DNA from 2 places in the Streptomyces sp. NPDC046379 genome. Region 2 is predicted to be linked to the other one. Evidence: riboswitches for the same ligand, from Rfam matches in the RefSeq annotation. Region 2 holds a riboswitch; the other holds the start of a gene.
What was found. A riboswitch is a leader RNA that binds a small molecule or an ion and turns the genes downstream of it on or off. The one in region 2 is predicted to bind cyclic di-AMP.
Positions count from the first base shown of each region.

Region 1: it holds a riboswitch for cyclic di-AMP, as region 2 does, so the genes downstream of both, ACZ6KF_RS26015 (C40 family peptidase) here and ACZ6KF_RS24275 (M23 family metallopeptidase) in region 2, are expected to answer to the same signal.

Region 1 covers NZ_JBVJFP010000016.1:60,290-63,683, reverse strand. Annotated here, with positions in the region: gene ACZ6KF_RS26020 (ATP-binding protein) at 1-275, shown strand, start outside; gene ACZ6KF_RS26015 (C40 family peptidase) at 830-1,303, opposite strand; cyclic di-AMP (ydaO/yuaA leader) riboswitch at 1,333-1,417, opposite strand; gene ACZ6KF_RS26010 (urease subunit gamma) at 2,058-2,360, shown strand; gene ACZ6KF_RS26005 (urease subunit beta) at 2,374-2,685, shown strand; gene ACZ6KF_RS26000 (urease subunit alpha) at 2,678-3,394, shown strand, end outside.
Region 2 covers NZ_JBVJFP010000014.1:160,068-163,461, forward strand. Annotated here, with positions in the region: gene ACZ6KF_RS24270 (SGNH/GDSL hydrolase family protein) at 1-368, opposite strand, end outside; gene ACZ6KF_RS24275 (M23 family metallopeptidase) at 601-1,611, opposite strand; cyclic di-AMP (ydaO/yuaA leader) riboswitch at 1,614-1,783, opposite strand; gene ACZ6KF_RS24280 (alpha-galactosidase) at 2,081-3,394, opposite strand, start outside.

The DNA of each region.
Region 1 (3,394 bases), on a different contig from region 2:
CACCCACCTTCCGGGTGGACATCGAACTGGCCCGTGACGAACACCTGCGCATCGGGGTGACCGACAGCCACCCGAGATTCCCGAAACGGCTGCCGGCGGCGGTGCAGCAGGACAACGGACGCGGCCTGGCCATCATCCGCTGCCTGACCGCCGAGCACGGCGGCCGCCTGCGGGTGCGCCCGACGCGGGAGGGCGGCAAGACGGTGGCGATCGAGATCCCGTGGACGACGACACCGCCCCGTGCGTTGCCGACGGCGGGGCAGCAGGGGTCGTAGCGGGGCCTTGGGCCGCGAGCGCCCGGCGGGGCGTGGTGGGGAGGGTGTGTCCCTGGGGAACGGGCCTCGCCCGTCACCGGGGGCGGGTGCGTCCGGCGGAGGGGAACTCCAAGCCAGGGCCCGTGGGGGCGCGGCGACGGGTCTGCCTGCGAGCGGGGCGGGCGGACGCGTCCGGCGGCGGCCCGGGGCTGCCGGGCCGTGCCGACCGCACCCGCGCGGGGGAGCCGTGCCGTCTCGGGCGCCGAGCGGTCTTGGTGGGCATCGCCTCACGAGAGGTGCGGGCAGACGGGCGTCGCAGGAGCCGCGCGGCGGAGGCGGGCGCGTACTGCGCGCACCGGACGGACGAATCCGCGCGGGTCACCCGTGGTGGTCGGCTCTCTCCATGTGCCGCAGGCCCGCCCGCGTGGCCGCGGAGCGGGCATCGTTCCGTCCGAGGCGAGCCCGTGGGCAGGCGAGCCCGTGGGCACGGCCCCGGCGCCCCGGGGCCCTTGCCCGGGCTCCGGGGCGGGGCCGGGCGGTGGCGGCCCGGTCGGGGCCCGCCACCGCCCGGCGGGTCAGGCCACTCGGCCGTACCACACGCTCTTCGTCCAGATCTTCTGCAGACGCACCACGTCCCCCGTCTTCGGGGCGTGCCAGATCTTGCCCTTACCGGCGTAGATGCCCACGTGGTAGACGTACGAGCCCGAGTGGAAGAACACCAGGTCGCCGGCCTTGCGGCTGCGGGCCGGGATGTGGCGGGTCTTGTTGTACTGCTGCGCCGCGGTGCGCGGCAGCTTCTTGCCCGCCTTCTTGTACGAGTACAGCGTCAGCCCCGAGCAGTCGAACCGGCGCGGCCCGGTGGCCCCGTACCGGTACGGGGCGCCCTTCTTCGAGGCCGCCACCTGGAGGGCCTTCGTCGCCGGCGTGGCGGCGGCGGCCTCCGAGGCGACCCCCGGGACCACCACGGAGCCGCCCATCGCGGCCAGTGTGAGCGCCGAGGCCGTTCCGGCGCGTGCCATGAGCGACGGGACACGATTGAGCGCGGTCATGCGCAACCCTTCGTCAGCCGCCTGTGAAGGATGACCTGTCGGATTCGGGCTGGCGAAGTTGCCCGGCCGCGCTGGCGCGGCTTCACCCCAAGGGCTGCTCGGAACCTGGGTCCCGGCGGCCCGTCTTGCTCGGGTCCTCCACTCCTGCCGATCCACTCCTGTCGACCGGTCATCCGGGCGGCGGCAGGACTCGGCGTCCGCCCGGATCGCCCCGCCGCGGTGGCGGGGGCTTGTCGTCAGTCACGGATCTTGACTCACGGATGTCCGAAAAACCCAGTGGAACCGGGACTTTGTGGTCTTACTCTCACTCACCCGTTCGGGTGGACAGTCTGGTGTGCGAACGTCTGTCAAGACCGCCACGCACCCCCGGACCAGCGGTGGAACACTCGATTCCGCCCCGAAAGCACGTCCGTTGCGCAACCGGAGACGTTCCGAAAAAGGGCCCGCGAATACTCCGGTCGGGGGTAACCCTTTCGGTCCGTTTCAACTCCCGCCCGCACGGGCGCTCATGACGGCCCGGACGACGCGGTCCGGTCCGGCGGTGCGTCACCTGTCGGAGCGTGAAGTCCGGTCAGCCCGGGCAGGCCGGGGCACGCCGGGCGAGCCGGGGCGGCGCCGGTCGCGCCCGCGCTCGGTTAACGCGCCGGAAACCCGTGCCGATTAGCCTGCCCCCTCACGCCACCAGGCAACTTGCCCGATGGCCGCGGCAACCGGGACCCGCACGGCGCCCGGAGCGAGGATGTGAGGTGGGACGTTGCAACTGACCCCGCACGAGCAGGAGAGGCTGCTGATCCACGTCGCGGCCGACGTGGCCGCCAAGCGCCGGGCGCGCGGACTTCGGCTCAACCACCCCGAGGCCGTCGCCCTCATCACCTCGCACATCCTCGAGGGCGCGCGCGACGGCCGCACCGTCGCCGAACTCATGGCGTCCGGACGCCGGCTGCTCACCCGTGACGACGTCATGGAGGGCGTGCCCGAGATGATCCACGACGTCCAGGTCGAGGCGACGTTCCCCGACGGCACCAAGCTCGTCACCGTCCACGACCCGATCGTCTGAGGGGGAGCGCCCGATGATTCCCGGAGAGATCCTTTTCGCCGACGGGCCGATTGCGTACAACGAGGGCCGCGAGGTCACCCGGACGACCGTCCTCAACGCCGCCGACCGGCCCGTCCAGGTCGGCTCCCATTACCACTTCGCCGAGGCCAACCCCGGTCTGGAGTTCGACCGCGCCGCCGCGCGCGGCAAGCGGCTGAACGTCGCCGCCGGCACCGCCGTCCGCTTCGAGCCCGGCATCCCCGTCGAGGTGGAACTCGTCCCGCTGGCCGGCGCCCGGATCGTGCCCGGACTGCGCGGGGAGACCGGAGGGGCCCTCGATGCCTGAGATCTCGCGTGCCGCGTACGCCGACCTGTTCGGCCCGACCACCGGCGACCGCCTCCGGCTCGCCGACACCGACCTGCTGATCGAGATCGAGGAGGACCGCTGCGGCGGTCCCGGCCGGGCCGGCGACGAGGCGGTGTTCGGCGGCGGCAAGGTCATCCGCGAGTCCATGGGCCAGTCGCGGGCCACACGCGCGGACGGCGCCCCGGACACCGTGATCACCGGGGCCGTGATCGTCGACCACTGGGGCGTCGTCAAGGCCGACGTCGGCATCCGCGACGGGCGGATCACCGGCATCGGCAAGGCGGGCAACCCCGACACCATGGACGGGGTCCACCCCGAACTGGTCATCGGCCCCGAGACGGAGGTCGTCGCGGGCAACGGACGCATCCTCACCGCGGGAGCCGTCGACGCGCACGTGCACTTCATCTGCCCGCAGATCGCCGACGAGGCCCTCGCCTCCGGCGTCACGACCCTCGTCGGCGGCGGCACCGGCCCCGCCGAGGGCTCGAAGGCGACCACCGTCACCCCCGGCCCCTGGCACCTCGCCCGGATGCTGGAGGCGATGGAGGCGTACCCGCTCAACATCGGCCTCCTCGGCAAGGGCAACACCGTCTCCCACGAGGCGATGCTCTCCCAGATCCGCGGCGGCGCGCTGGGCCTGAAGCTGCACGAGGACTGGGGCTCCACCCCGGCCGTCATCGACGCCGCC
Region 2 (3,394 bases):
CCCCGGGTGTCGAAGCCGGTCGTCACCATCACGGTGCCCGCGGCGGCGGTCAGCCGCGCCACCGCCCGCTCGAAGCGCTCGGCCACTTCGTCGGGGTCGGTGCCGGGGCGCAGGATGTCGTTGCCTCCGGCGCAGAACGAGACCAGGTCGGGGGCGAGTTCCATGGCCCGGGGGACCTGGTCGGCCACGATCTGGTCGAGGAGTTTCCCCCGGACGGCGAGGTTGGTGTAGGCGAAGTCGCCCTCGGCCCGGCGGTCCGCAAGAAGTACGGCGAACCGGTCGGCCCAGCCGACGAACGCCCCGTCGGGGCCGGGGTCGCCCACGCCCTCGGTGAAGCTGTCCCCCACCGCCACGTACGACCCGATCACTGATCTGCTGTCATTCTTCGAATCGTCTGCCACAGCGCACCATGATTCCTCGTGGAATGTGACTTACGCGACCGTAGGCATGGGTTGACGGACGGTGAGATAAGCCACTGGCCAAGGAATGGTCAACTGCGGAATGGGCCGCGGCCCGTCGGGGCGGGCACGCCGAAGGCCGGACCCGGGATCTCGTGATCGGGGTCCGGCCTTCGGCGGCTGTGCGTCAGGGAGCGGGGGTTCAGATGGAGACGCCGTGCGACCGCAGGTAGGCGACCGGGTCCACGTCGGAGCCGTAGTTCGGCGTGGTGCGGATCTCGAAGTGCAGGTGCGGTCCGGTGGAGTTGCCGGTCGAGCCGGAGAGCCCGACCTGCTGGCCCGCCGTCACGGTCTGGCCGGCCGAGACGGAGAGGGAGGACAGGTGGGCGTACTGGGCGTAGTAGCCGTCGGCGAGCTTGAGGACGACCTGGTTGCCGTACGCGCCGGCCCAGCCCGCGGAGACGACGGTGCCCGGGCCCACGGCCTTCAGGGAGGTGCCGGTCGGGACGACGAAGTCGGCGCCGGTGTGGTAGCCGCTGGACCACATGCTGCCCGCGACCCTGTAGGCGGTGCCGACGCCCGCGCCGGACACCGGGGCGGTGTAGCCGCCGGAAGCGGGGGCGGTGTCGGCGGCCTGGGAGCCGGTGGACGCCTGGGCCGAGGACTCGTCCGGGGCCGACTCCGCCGGGGAGGACTCCTGCTGGGGCGCCTCGGACGGCTGCGACGGCTCGGACGGCTGCGACGGCTCGGCGGTGGCCGACGACTTCTCGGCGGAGGCCGAAGAGGGCGCCGGGGCCGACGACTTCTGGGCCGTAGCGGCCTTCTTGCCGATGCTGAGCTTGAGGCCCGGGTGGATCAGCGACGGGTCGTCGCCGACGGCCTCGCGGTTGTCCTCGTAGAGCCGCTGCCAGCCACCGCTGACGTTCTGCTCCTCGGCGATCTTCGACAGGTAGTCGCCGACCTTCACCGAATACGTCGTCGCCCCGGACTTCTTCGCGGCGGACTTCTTCTCGGCGGCCTTCTTGCCGGTGGCCGTCTTCTCCGCCGTGACGGACTGGACGGTCTTGTCCGGCGCGGACTGCGGGGTCGCGGCATGGGCGCCGGCGGCCCCCATGAGCGGCAGGGCGAGTGCGGCGCCACCGGTGCCGGCGACGGCTATGGAGCGGGCGAAACGCTGGGCCTTGGGACGGCGGTGCTTACCCTTTGCGGGCATGGTGATTTCCTCTCCGGCGCCTGCGAGGTGAGCTGTCGGGTGCGGACTGGAGATGTCCGGCCGCGCCGAAACGCGGCTAAACCCCAAGCCGTTCCGGAGACCGGAACAGGCATTCGTACCTGTGGGTCCCCCGCTCCTGCCGTACACGGGTGGGTTTGCGCGGGCACCGGGCGGCGGCAGGATTAGGCGTCCGCCCGGATCGGTCTGGAACGTAAGCGACCGAGACGCAAACGGACAAGCAAGAGGTTCCGGATCAAGACCCCCATCTTGATCGGTTGCCGGATTTCCCGGTCACCCTCCGTACACCGCCGGGCGGCCGTTACCCGCAAACTCCCTTGTGACACGTGAGGATTACGTGAACATGACGGGCGACGCACGGTCACCACTATGACCCTGCTCACCCGCCGTTTCACCAGCCCCCCTCATTCCGCAGCGAGTTGGAATGAAGAGGCCAATTCGGGCAGAAGGCTCATATGCGACGGAGTCGGAGAACTGCCGCGTCGAAATCCCCCCGCAACCCCGGCTGCATTCCGTGATGCAGCAGCACGGCACCGCGATGGATTTCGCCCGTTTCGCGGCATTCGTACGACGCTGTCGGATCCAGCCCGCGCAGCCGCAGCGCCGGCACGGGCTCGCCGAACCGCTGCGCCTGGAGCCAGGCCAGGACGACGGTCTCGTCGCCGAGCACGTACTGCACGGCGCTGAGCCCTCCGTCCGGCGGGCGCAGCCGGTACAGGTCGCCGCGCTGCACCAGCGGGCGTATCTCCTTGTAGAGCGCCACCCACTCCCGCGCCTCGGACAGTTCCTCCTCGCTCCAGCGGGTGAGGTCGCCGCCCACGCCGAGCACCCCGGCCATGGCGCTCACGAAGCGGAAGCGCAGCGAGCTGACCCGGCCGTTGAGCATGGCGTTGGGGCTGTCGGTGACCCAGGCGGCCATGACCCGCGCGGGGTGGAGCTGGCTGAAGCCGTGCTGGATGGCGAGCCGGTCGAGCGGGTCGGTGTTGTCGGAGGTCCACACCTGGTCGGTGCGGGCGAGGATGCCGAGGTCGATCCGGCCGCCGCCGCCCGAGCAGGACTCGAAGGCGACGCCGGGGTGGGCCGCCCGCAGCCGGTCCACCAGCGCGTACAGGGAGCGCACGTGGTCCACCCACAGTCGCTGCGGGTAGGGATCGCCGGGCCAGCCCGCGTCGGTGAAGCAGCGGTTGAAGTCCCACTTCACGTAGTCGACGGGGGCGCCGGACAGCAGCGCGTCGAGCTGCTCCCAGAGGTACTCCCGCACATCCTCGCGCGCAAGGTTGAGCACCAGCTGATTGCGGAACTCTGTCCTGTTTCGTCCGGGTTGGAACTGCACCCAGTCCGGGTGGGCGCGGTACAGCTCGCTGTCCGGGTTGACCATCTCGGGCTCGACCCAGATCCCGAACTGCATCCCGAGGGCGTGCACCTCGTCCGCGAGGGGCTTCAGTCCGGCCGGGAAGCGGTCCCGGTTGGGAGTCCAGTCGCCGAGCCCGGCGTGATCGCCGGTGCGCGCCCCGAACCAGCCGTCGTCCACGACGAACAGCTCGACGCCGATCCCCGCCGCCCGGCGCGCGAGGGCCCGCTGCTGCTCCTCGGAGATGTCGAAGCCCGTCGCCTCCCAGGAGTTGAACAGCACCGGCCGGTCCCGCCCGGCGTCCGGGACGACATGCGCCCGCTGATAGGCGTGCCAGGCGCGGCTGGCCCCGCCGAAGCCGCCGTCGGACCACAGCCCCGCGAAGACGGGCGTCGTGAAGGACTCCCCCGCCGC